One region of the Paenibacillus sp. fava2 genome, then DNA from elsewhere that is predicted to be linked to it. Evidence: predicted binding sites of a transcription regulator. Region 1 holds the regulator's gene; the other holds the start of a gene.
The links. Region 1 encodes Rex, which represses fermentation and respiration genes when NADH is low (regulators of the CRP and FNR family bind a similar motif). Its sites were predicted from a motif close to TTGTGAAATATTTCACAA; they were not measured.
Positions count from the first base shown of each region.

Region 2: pflB (formate C-acetyltransferase) is a predicted target of Rex. The motif match lies at 1,364-1,381, and genes of this name have one in related genera.

Region 1 covers NZ_CM177755.1:4,799,512-4,805,697, reverse strand. Annotated here, with positions in the region: gene dinG (ATP-dependent DNA helicase DinG) at 1-2,468, shown strand, start outside; gene AC4G46_RS21075 (redox-sensing transcriptional repressor Rex) at 2,586-3,239, shown strand; gene AC4G46_RS21070 (amidohydrolase) at 3,226-4,527, shown strand; gene AC4G46_RS21065 (cell wall elongation regulator TseB-like domain-containing protein) at 4,586-5,104, shown strand; gene AC4G46_RS21060 (hypothetical protein) at 5,762-6,186, shown strand, end outside.
Region 2 covers NZ_CM177755.1:5,051,196-5,057,381, reverse strand. Annotated here, with positions in the region: gene adhE (bifunctional acetaldehyde-CoA/alcohol dehydrogenase) at 1-1,207, shown strand, start outside; gene pflB (formate C-acetyltransferase) at 1,471-3,732, shown strand; gene pflA (pyruvate formate-lyase-activating protein) at 3,854-4,594, shown strand; gene AC4G46_RS22345 (HIT family protein) at 4,767-5,252, shown strand; gene AC4G46_RS22340 (type 2 periplasmic-binding domain-containing protein) at 5,462-6,186, shown strand, end outside.

The sequences.
Region 1 (6,186 bases):
TCGGTGCAGTCAGTGCGCATTTCAAGCTGACGCATGAGCGTCCGCATCAGGCTGACAGCGATGCATTGGCCACTGCGCTCGTGCTGCTTAAATGCCTTGACGAGCTGTACAGCCTGCCGCTGCTGACCATTCAACGCCTGAATGAGCTGTTTGCCGGCGAAGATAGCGATCTGGCCTGGTATTTTGATGGCCTGCTTCATGAGCGGGAGATGGAAACCTTCCAGCCGGAGGGCGAGCTGACCTTTCACCGTCAGCTGGCACTTGCGGTCGGCGACTGGAATGAGCTTGTTTCACCGCGCGAGGAGGGTTCCGGCAATCCTTTGGAGAATGTATCCTTTGAGGACTACATGGCTGAGGTAACAGCCCGGCTTAAGGATACGTTACCGCAGTATGAGACGCGGGAAGCACAGGAGATAATGATCGGCGAAGTAAAGACCGCCCTTCAGGAAGAAAAGCATCTGCTGATTGAAGCGGGTACCGGCACCGGCAAATCGCTGGGCTACCTGCTGCCGGCTATTTATCATAGCGTGCGTACGGACCAGAAGGTGATGGTCAGCACACATACAATCAATCTGCAGGATCAGCTGCGTGAGCGCGACATCCCCCTCCTGACTACAGTGGTCCCGTTTCCGTTCAAGGCTGCCGTCTTTAAGGGAAGAGGGCACTATTTGTGTCTGCGCAAGTTTGAACATAAAATAAATAACAAGGACTTCGTAAGTACCAGGGAAGAAACGCTTACAGCAGCACAAATGATTGTGTGGCTTACCCAGACGCTGTCCGGTGACGATGAGGAGCTGAATCTCAGCGGCCGCGGCGGCGACTTCTGGGAAAGTGTAGCCAGTGACACCGACTCCTGTCTGGGCCGGTCCTGTCCGTGGTTCCGTAAATGCTACTACCACCGGGCCAAGCATGAAGCCGGAATTGCCGATGTAGTCATTACGAATCATTCCAAGCTGTTCGCAGATGTAAAGGCGGGACATCAGCTGTTGCCTGCCTATGAGCATCTTGTTATAGATGAGGCCCATCATCTGGAGGATGTGGCGGGCAAGCATCTGGGCATGCAGATGAAGTATTTCACTGTGGCCCATACGCTGACACGGCTATACAAGGACAGTAAGAGCGGCCAGCTCCCGGCACTGCGCCAGACCCTGCAATCATCTGGAAGCGAGCAGGCCTCCGAATGGAGCAGTGTCATCGACCGGATCTATCCGGATCTGCTTACCGTCAAGGAAACCTGGGATGTGCTCAGCGACAAGCTGTTCGGACTGCTGCCAGACCGCAGTGATGCGGCAGCTGGTGAGGCCGGACAGCTGGTGTCACGCCTGCACCCCGGCAAGAAGCCAAGGGACTGGGAGGAGCTGGCTGCGCTGGAGAACACACTGAATCTCAGCCTCAGTGATATTATCCGCAGGGGCGACAAGATGCTCAGTGAAATGCGCGATACCGACAGCCAGTCCTCCTCGGACAGTCTGGTAACCGACATCGGCGGCCTGTTTAAGGATCTGGCCTCGATCCGCGAGCAGATCCGCTTCTTCATGGGCCTGAATGATGAGAATGTTGTGTACTGGATGGAAGGCAGCAGCAATTACCGAGGCAAATCCCTGCAGCTGTATGCTGTACCGGTAGATGTCAGTGCCCAGCTCAAGGAGCTGTTCTTCGACAAGAAGAAAAGTATAACGCTGACCTCTGCAACGCTGTCTGTGGATAAATCCTTCCAGTTCATGATCGATAATCTCGGACTGGGCGAGGCTGCGGAGCAGGACAGGCTGATGACAGCGCTGCTGCCTTCACCGTTTAATTACCGCGAACAGGCACTGCTTGTTATCCCGCGTGATTTTCCGAGCGTAAAGGGCAGTGTAGGGGATGCCAGGTTTGTTGACAAACTGGTGCACTCACTGGCAGAAGCTGCTGTGGCAACCAAAGGCCGTATGCTGGTGCTGTTTACTTCCTATAAGATGCTAAGGCAGGTCTATGACCCGCTTAAGGATGCACTGGCCGCAGAGGACATCGCTGTACTTGGGCAAGGTGTAGAAGGGGGGAGCCGCAGCAAACTGATCCGGCGTTTTCAGGACAATTCTGCGGCGGTACTGCTCGGAACCAGCAGCTTCTGGGAAGGCGTGGATATTCCCGGAGATGCGCTCAGCTGTCTGGCGATTGTCAGACTGCCGTTCCAGCCCCCGAACCACCCGCTTGCAGAGGCCAAAGCCGAGCTGCTGCAGGCACAGAAGAAGAACCCGTTCATGAAGCTGTCGGTACCCCAGGCGGTCATCCGCTTCAAGCAGGGCTTCGGCCGGCTGGTTCGCACCGCCCAGGATCGGGGAATTGTCATTGTATATGATACCAGGGTCATCGAGTCTTACTACGGGAAGTATTTCCTGTATTCACTGCCCGGCCCCAAGATGGAGCATATGCTGACTGACCAGATGGTTCCGAGAATCGAGGAATGGCTGGAGGGCGGCATTTCCTAAACTGCATTCATTTCATTCTTAGTCTAGTTCCGCATCAGCTTCCTGTTTGCTTGAGTATCGGGGAGCGGTGCGGCTTTCATACACATCCGAGTTATACTAAATTTAGGAGGAGAAGACATGAAATCGGACAAAATATCGGAGGCTGTCGTACGCAGGCTCCCAGTGTATCTGCGTTTCTTGAATGATCTCCAGAAACGCGAAATTGCAACCGTTTCTTCCCAGGAGCTGGGACAGAAACTTGATCTTAATCCGGCACAGATCCGCAAAGACCTGGCTTATTTCGGGGACTTCGGCCGGAAGGGCATCGGCTACGATGTATCCTATCTGATTGAAAAGATCCGCCATATCCTTAAGCTTGACCAGCAGATCAACGTGGCTCTGGTCGGTGCGGGGAACCTGGGCCACGCCCTTTCCAATTATAATGCTTATCTGAAAGATACGATGAAAATCACTGCCGTATTCGACTCCTACGCACCCAAGGTCGGCCAGAAAATCAACTCCCTGACGGTTCAGCCGATGGAGGAGCTGGGCCAGACCATCCGTGAGCAGGGGATCCGGATCGGCATTATTACCGTACCGGACAGTGAAGCGCAGAATGTAGCCGACATTCTGGTGGAATCGGGCATCGAGGCTATTCTTAATTTTGCTCCGGTTATTCTGAAGACTCCGCCGTCGATCCGTATCCATGCGGCCGATTTTACGACTGATCTGCAGAGCCTTGCCTACTATTTGCATGACGGAAAGGAAGAAATTACCGATGAGCAGCAATAAAACGATAATCGCGAACGGCCGGTTTCTTGTAGCTGGCTCACTTCAGCCTGTCCTGAGCGGTTATATGACGATAGAGGATGATCTGATCACATACATAGGAGAAGATAAGCCTGCAGCAGAAGAAGGCGTTCTGACGGTTGACGGCAGCCGTCTGCTGTTCATGCCCGGACTGGTCAATACCCACGGCCATGCGGCGATGTCGCTGCTGCGCGGATATGGCGATGATATGGTGCTTCAGACTTGGCTGCAGGAAAAAATGTGGCCGATGGAAGCGAAATTTACCGGTGATGATGTGTACTGGGGAACAGCCCTGTCCGTTCTGGAGATGCTCAAGGGCGGAACAACTACCTTCCTTGATATGTATGATCATATGGACCGGGTGGCCGAGGTTACAGAACAGTCGGGTATCCGTGCTGTTCTGATGCGCGGTGCTATCGGTCTATGTCCTGAAGATGTGCAGAACCAGAAGCTCGCAGAAGCCGTGGAATTTGCCCGTAACTGGCACGGCAAAGCGGACGGCAGAATTACGGCAATGCTCTCGCCTCACGCGCCTTACACCTGTCCGCCGGACTTCTTCGTGAAATTTGTTCAGGAGGCTCATGATCTGGACCTGCCGATGCACACGCATATGTCCGAAACCCGCCATGAAGTGGAGCAGAATGTGACCGATTACGGCCTGCGTCCGGTGGCACATCTGGAGAAGCTGGGCATGTTCACCCGCCCGTCTCTGATCGCCCATGGTGTTCATTTGAATGATGAAGAAATTGAAATTTTGGCCAAATACAGTGTGGGAGTATCCCATAATCCGGGCAGCAACCTGAAGCTGGCAAGCGGGGTTGCACGTGTGCCGGACCTGCTTCGTGCGGGAGTCAAAGTCTCACTGGGCACTGACGGGGCGGCAAGCAACAACAACCTCGATATGTTCGAGGAAATGCGTCTGGCTGCGCTGATCCATAAAGGAGTCAGCGGGGATCCGACCGCCGTACCTGCGCCGGAAGCGCTGCTGATGGCAACGGAATACGGGGCAGCTTCCATCTTCCTGAACAATGTCGGCCGCCTGGCTGCTGGCATGAAGGCGGATTTTATTGCCATTGATATTGATCAGCCGCATCTGCTGCCGCATTCTGACCTGCTCTCCCATGCGGTATATTCGGCAAGTGCCAAAGATGTTGAGCATGTCTGGGTTAACGGCAAGCAGGTTGTTAAGCACGGCCAGTGCCTGACACTGGACGAAGAGGAGATCCGCCGCAAAGCGCAGGAAACCTTTGAAAGCCTGCTAACAAGATAATCGAATGCAAGGCGACCGGATCTTACGGTCAGTTATTTAGAAGAAAGGGAGCTGCACTTTGAGGAAAAGGAAAAAATGGCTTCCGCTGGCGATCAGTGCGGCACTGCTCCTTTTGTTCGGACTAGGTCAGTTCTATGCCTATATCATGAAGGACCAGTGGGCCGAGCGCAGCGCAGCCAGGGAAGTGGCCAGAAGCCGTGCCGGACTGACTGAGGTGACCAAAGCCCAGAAATCCGTCTGGGATGAAAATGCAGCCTATTGGGTGCTTACAGGAAAGAATGAGGCGGGCACCGAGCTGATGGTCTGGGTCCGCTTTACACTTGACGGTAAACCGGCAGGAGGCGACAACGATATTTACGCGGCAGAGCTGTCGAAGGGTACCTCAGAGCAGCAGATCCGGGAGAAGCTTGCTTCTGAGCTGCCCGGTGCCGACATCAGACGGCTTTTGCCCGGCGTATTTAATGGAGAATATGCATGGCAGGTCTTCTACAAGCAGGAAGGACGGTATTATTACCAGTTCTACCGGTTCAGCGATGGTACGGCAATCGGGGAAGGCTATAGCCTGCCGAGTAAATAATACAGCAGGAACGGCATAAGCAGCAGGTGGACGTAATGGTCCGGCTGCTGTTTTTGTTATGCTAAATCTTGTGAATATGATGATTTATGCAATTTTTGATATACAATTAATATAGCAATTCTTATACTGAAGCGGTTGTTAGTCAAACATTGGTAGAGAGAGAAATTACAGTGGATACCGAACGTGATCTTAGGCAGGCCGGGAAAATGTTTGTGAAAATTCTGGGCGGGCATTTATTCGGCATCTATCTGCACGGTGCCACTGATTAATTACCGCCTGGCGGAGTACACTGGAACAAGCTTCCCCGGTGATGTGAATCCTCCTGAAAATAGGGGGATTTTACGGTTTATATTACGGAACGGATTAACGGAGTGACAGATAAAGTTGTCTGGAATGCCAAATAGAAGACATGGATGATCTCATCATTCATGTCTTTTTTGTCGATATGAAATAGAAAAAAGGAGTGTAACCAAAAATTAGTATCGAAAATTTAAAATATATTCACAAATTTATGCGGAATCGTATATACACCTATGATATACTAGTCCATGTACTTAAGACATGCGAAAGAGCATGCCGGATAATAAGTTATCGCTAAACATGCTATCTTCATTATTTCTTTATTATATTGGCTTACATCTGAGAGGAGGACGTTGCTTGAAATTACGTCTCGTACCTGTGCTGTTAACGTCTCTGTTGTCTGCGGCGCTGCTGTTTGGAGGCTGGTATGCTTACCGCCAGTTCGCTGTCCAGGATCCGCTCCAGAAAATTGTATCATCCTATGAAGGAGTCAATGAATCACATATTAGTATTAACCGCAATGAAGTGACTTTGAAACTTAATCTTGAACCTGGAACGAAATTGCGTGAGCTTGTGCAGTATGTTAATAGTGAAGGTAAGTCAGCAATCGGCAGCCGTACGCTTAAGCTTGATGTTGACCAGAACTCCAGTGCATTGCTTGATGAATATTGGGACAAGGCGATGTTTTCCGTAGCAGAAGCGATGGAGAGCCGTAAATATACACTGATTCCTGCCAAGCTAGACGGACTCAAAGCCCAAAGCTCCGAGTTTCAGAATGTGAC
Region 2 (6,186 bases), 250 kb from region 1:
AAAAGGATCCACACAATACCTGGCTAAAATGCCTAACATTACACGCGTAGCAATCATTACTGACCCTATGATGGTTAAACTGGGTTACGTGGAAAGAGTTGAGCATTACCTGCGCCAGCGCCAGACTCCTGTAGCGATCGAAGTGTTCTCGGAAGTTGAACCGGATCCATCGACTACTACTGTAGAAAAAGGTACAGCTATGATGAACAGATTCCAGCCGGACTGCATCATCGCACTCGGCGGCGGTTCCCCAATGGATGCTGCCAAAGGCATGTGGCTGTTCTATGAACACCCGGATGTTGACTTCAACAACCTGAAACAGAAATTCATGGATATCCGCAAACGCGTATACAAATATCCTACCCTGGGTCAAAAGGCTAAATTCGTTGCCATTCCGACTACTTCGGGTACCGGTTCAGAAGTAACCTCGTTCGCAGTTATTACTGATAAAACTGCCGGCAACAACACTAAGTATCCGCTGGCTGATTATGAGCTGACTCCAGACGTTGCGATTATCGATCCGGAGTTTGTATACAGCCTGCCAAGAACTGCAGTTGCTGATACAGGTATGGACGTACTGACTCACGCTATTGAAGCTTATGTATCTGTAATGGCAAGCGACTACTCCGACGGTCTGGCAATCAAAGCGATTCAGCTGGTGTTCCAGTACCTGGAAAAATCCGCATTGCAGGCAGATAAGGTTGCCCGTGAGAAAATGCACAACGCATCGACACTTGCAGGTATGGCGTTCGCTAACGCATTCCTGGGCATCAACCACAGCTTGGCGCACAAATGGGGCGGACAGTACCACACTGCACACGGCCGCACCAATGCGATCCTGATGCCGCACGTTATCCGTTACAATGCCAAGAAGCCTACGAAGTTCGCTTCGTTCCCTAAATATTCGCACTTTGTAGCTGACGAGCGTTATGCCGAAATCGCCCGCATTCTGGGATTGCCGGCCCGCACTACTGAAGAGGGCGTAACAAGCCTGATCAATGCGATCCGTGACATGAACAAGAAGCTGGGTATCGAAGAGTCCTTCCAGGCACTGGGCTTCGATCCTAAGGATTTCGAATCCCGTGTAGATTACCTGGCTGACCGTGCATTTGAAGACCAATGTACAACAGCTAACCCTAAATTGCCGCTGGTAAGTGAGCTGGCTGATGTATACCGCAACGCTTTCTACGGAAGATTTGACGTTTAATTGGTGATTGCCCGGTAAAAGATAAGTTTAAAGGTTAATATGGGGCTAGATGGTAGTGACAAATATCACCGGAAAGGTGATATTTGTCACAGTCCTTTTTCAGAAAATAAACTAAAATGTTTATATAAACAACGAGCCCGAGATATGAAAGTGTGATTGTGAATTTTATAACAACCATATCTTTGGGATCACGAGACACGGGATCAACCTTCAAGCCCGCGATCTCTACAAATATAATAAATATATAAATGGAGGGATTTAGCATGTCGGTGATTGAAAAAGATGTACAAGAAGTAAAGTCGGGTTGGAGAAGTTTTACAAAAGGCAAATGGGCCAAGAAAGTTGACGTTAACAACTTCATCGCAACAAACATCAAACCTTATGAAGGAAATGAAGATTTCCTCGTAGGTCCTACAAGCAACACCACTGAACTGTGGAAGATCATTTCCCAGCTGAGCAAGGAAGAAAGAGAAAGAGGCGGCGTATGGGATGTTTCCCTGGATACTGTCTCCACTATTACTTCCCACGCACCAGGCTACATCGACAAGGACAAGGAACAAATCGTAGGGGTGCAGACTGATGCTCCTTTCAGACGTTCCATCCAGCCGTTCGGCGGTATCAAGATGATGATCGATGCCACTAAGGCTTACGGCTTCGAGCTTCCGAATAACATTGTCGAAATGTTTACGAATATCCGCAAAACGCATAACCAAGGCGTATTTGATGCATATACACCTGATATGAGAGCAGTGCGTAAATCCGGCGTTATCACAGGTCTTCCTGATGCTTACGGCCGCGGACGCATTATCGGCGACTACCGCCGCGTTGCTCTGTACGGTATTGATTTCCTGATTAAAGACAAGAAACAGCAACAGGCTGAGCTTGAAGTGGATTCCATGACTGAAGATGTAATCCGTCTGCGTGAAGAGCTGTCCGAGCAGATCCGCGCTCTGGGCGAACTGAAAGAAATGGCTGCTGCACACGGGCTTGATATTTCCAAACCGGCTAACTCTTTCAAAGAAGCTACTCAATGGGTATACTTCGGATACCTGGCAGCAGTTAAAGAGCAGAACGGTGCGGCAATGTCCCTTGGACGCGTATCCTCCTTCCTTGATATCTATGCACAGCGTGATTTTGAAGAAGGTACTCTTACTGAAGAACAAGCACAGGAAATCGTTGACCATTTCGTAATGAAGCTGCGTATCGTGAAATTCCTGCGTACACCTGACTACAACGAACTGTTCTCCGGTGACCCTACTTGGGTAACTGAGTCCATCGGCGGTATGGCTGAAGACGGAACAACCCGCGTAACCAAGAACAGCTTCCGCTTCCTGCACACCCTGTATAACCTGGGACCTGCACCGGAACCGAACCTGACTGTACTGTGGTCCGAGAAGCTGCCTGAAGGCTTTAAGAAATATTGCGCGAAGGTATCCATTGAAACCAGCGCTATCCAATATGAGAATGATGATGTAATGCGTCCATACTGGGGCGAAGATTACGCGATCGCCTGCTGCGTATCCCCAATGCGCATCGGTAAACAAATGCAGTTCTTCGGAGCCCGTGCGAATCTTGCAAAAGCTCTGCTGTACGCAATCAACGGCGGTGTGGATGAGAAATCCGGCGCACAGGTAGGTCCTGAATACCCTGCAATCACTTCCGAGTATCTGGATTACAACGAAGTAATGAAACGCTTCAAACCAATGATGGAGTGGCTGGCCAAGACTTACGTTAACACCCTGAACATCATCCACTACATGCATGACAAGTATTCCTACGAACGTATTGAAATGGCGCTGCATGACCGCGACATTCTGCGTACAATGGCTTGCGGTATCGCTGGTCTGTCCGTTGCTGCTGACTCCCTGAGCGCAATCAAATACGCTAAGGTTAAGCCAATCCGCAACGAACAAGGCATTGCAATCGACTTCGAAACCGAAGGTGAATTCCCTTGCTACGGTAACAACGACGACGCTGTTGACAGCATCGCAGTTGAGCTGGTTGAAACCTTCATGACAATGATCCGCAAAAACAAAACTTACCGTGATGCTGTTCCGACTCAATCGGTACTGACTATCACTTCGAACGTAGTTTACGGTAAGAAGACTGGTACTACTCCTGACGGACGTAAAAAAGGCGAACCATTCGCACCAGGTGCTAACCCAATGCACGGACGCGATAAGAAGGGCGCACTGGCATCCCTGAACTCTGTTGCCAAACTGCCTTACTCTGATGCACAAGATGGTATCTCCAATACGTTCTCCATTGTTCCTAAGGCACTGGGTAAAGACGAAGAATCCCGTAAGTCCAACCTGGTATTCATGATGGACGGATACTTCCACAACAACGCCCAGCACTTGAACGTTAACGTATTTAACCGTGAGCAGCTGATCGATGCTATGGATCACCCAGAGAACTATCCGCAACTGACAGTTCGTGTATCCGGCTATGCCGTTAACTTCATCAAGCTGACCCGCGAACAACAGCTGGATGTTATCAACCGTACATTCCACTCTTCGATGTAAGATTTGTTCTTGGACATCAGGAACTGATATAAACCACAGAGCTGCCGCCCTTGAAAGAGGGCGGTAAACTCTTGCCTGAAAATCATTAAAATTTTAAGTTTTTTTGAAAGGATGACCTCATATGGTTAAAGGACATATCCACTCTTTAGAGACCTTTGGAACGGTGGATGGCCCGGGAATCCGCTTCGTGCTTTTTATGCAGGGCTGTCTGCTTAAATGCCAGTATTGCCACAACCCGGACACCTGGGGGCTGAACGAAGGCAAGGAAATGACACTCGAAGAAGTACTTGCGGAAATCGAGCCGTACTTAAATTATTATAAGACTTCCGGCGGCGGGCTAACCGTTTCCGGCGGTGAGCCTACCCTGCAGGCGCATTTCGTGAAGCAGCTGTTTACAGAAGTAAAGAAGCGCTGGAATCTGCACACCACTCTTGATTCCAACGGTTATAATGACGGCTCCAAGATCAGCGATCTGCTGGATGTTACCGATCTTGTCCTGCTGGACCTGAAGCACATCGATGATGAAGCTCATATTAAGCTGACCGGTAAATCCAATGACCGTACATTGAAGCTGGCCCGCTGGTTGTCTGATCATAACCGTAAAATGTGGATCCGCCACGTATATGTTCCCGGCATTCATAATAAGGAAGAAGATTTGCTTAACCTTGGACGTTTTATCGGAACCCTGAACGGGGTTGAAAAGTTCGAAATCCTGCCTTATCATCAGATGGGGATTTATAAATGGCAAGAGCTGGGGCGTCCTTACGAGCTTGAAGGGGTGCCTTCACCAAGCGATGAGGAAGTACAGCGTGCGTACCGGCTGATTGAAGAGGGACGCAAAGAAACTGCTCTGGTAAAGTAATGGAAACAGATATATGAAGCCGTTCCTGTTAGCGATAGCTGCGGAGCGGCTTTTTTGCTGGGCTTCAGAAGAGGAAACAAAGCTCATGTTGCGCTGCGAAAACTCATGTTATAGTAACCATTGAACAAGGGTACACAGCATATTTGATCACTCACGGACAGGAGAGATAATAATGATAAATGTTATACATGAGCCGCAGCATTACCAATGTCCTTTCTGCCTGCTTGTACAAGGGATCGAAAACAAGCATGTTCTTTCCAGACAGTCGGATATCTTTTACCATGACGAGCTGGTCACCGCGTTTATTGCCTCACACTGGTGGCCGGGTAATCCCGGACATGTGCTTATTATCCCTAATGCGCATATTGAGAATATCTACAGTCTGACAGGGGAGCTCTCCGACCGTATACATAGGCTGGAAATTGAAGTGGCTAAGGCGCTAAAGGAAACGTATGGATGTGACGGCGTCTCTTCACGGCAGCACAACGAGCCGTCAGGCGGCCAGGATGTGTGGCATTACCATCTGCATGTATTTCCGCGCTATGACCAGGACCAGCTGTACACATCAAGAGCCAGGATAACCACTGTTGAAGAACGGATGTCATATTCAAGCAGGCTGAGGGAGTATTTCACAGAAATAGAGAAACGTGATGTATAAGTTTTATGACGGGAATATGATTATTGAATTTGTGTAGTCAGTTTATGTGTTATGTAATATCACTCTATATGTAACTTAAAAGTGATGTATTCGCTTACATTAGAGGTTTTTATCCCTATTGTAGATGAATGTTAACCTTACGATTACAAAGGACGTTTTTTATAATAAAAGGTGTAAGGGAAATCATTAAATAGGGAGGGTCACCCGTAATGAGAAAGAGTATAACGATGCTGTTGTCCCTGATGTTTGTCACTTCTGCGCTGTTGACTGCGTGCGGCGGAAACAACAATAACAATGCAGGTAACAACGGAGAAGCCGCAGCAACGAATAGCGGAACAGCCGCAACGAACGCCCCGGCAACAGAAGAGCCTGCGAATACAGAGCCTTTTGAAATGACCATCCGCCACACCCAGGTAGGTGCCGACAAGCAAAAGCGTCTGGCCATTCTGGAGGATGTAGTCGGCAAGGTGCAGGAGGAAGTGCCCGGCCTGACCTTTAAGCTCGACGGGGTGGATTCGGATGTGAACCGTAAAGAGAAGCTGCGCGGTGAAATGGCCGCCGGCAATCCGCCGGAGATTTTTGACCTGTTCGGCAGCCCGGATTCCAAGATTTATGCAAAGGAAGGCAAGCTGCTGGATCTGACCCCGATTCTGGAGGAGCTGGGCATCAAGGACAAATTCTCCAATCTTGATCCGTTTACTTATGAAGGCAAAATCTACGGACTGCCGATTGGCGGCTCTGGTGAAGGTTTCTTCTATAACAAGGAATATTATGCAAGCAAGGGCTGGAAGGCTCCGGCCACCTTCGCCGAGCTGGAGCAGCAGCTGGCTGACATCAAAGCCGATGGCAAAGTGCCGCTGGCCGGCGCTTCCAAAGCAGGCTGGGTACCGCTGATGCTGGCTAACCACCTGTGGTCCCGCTATGCCGGACCGGA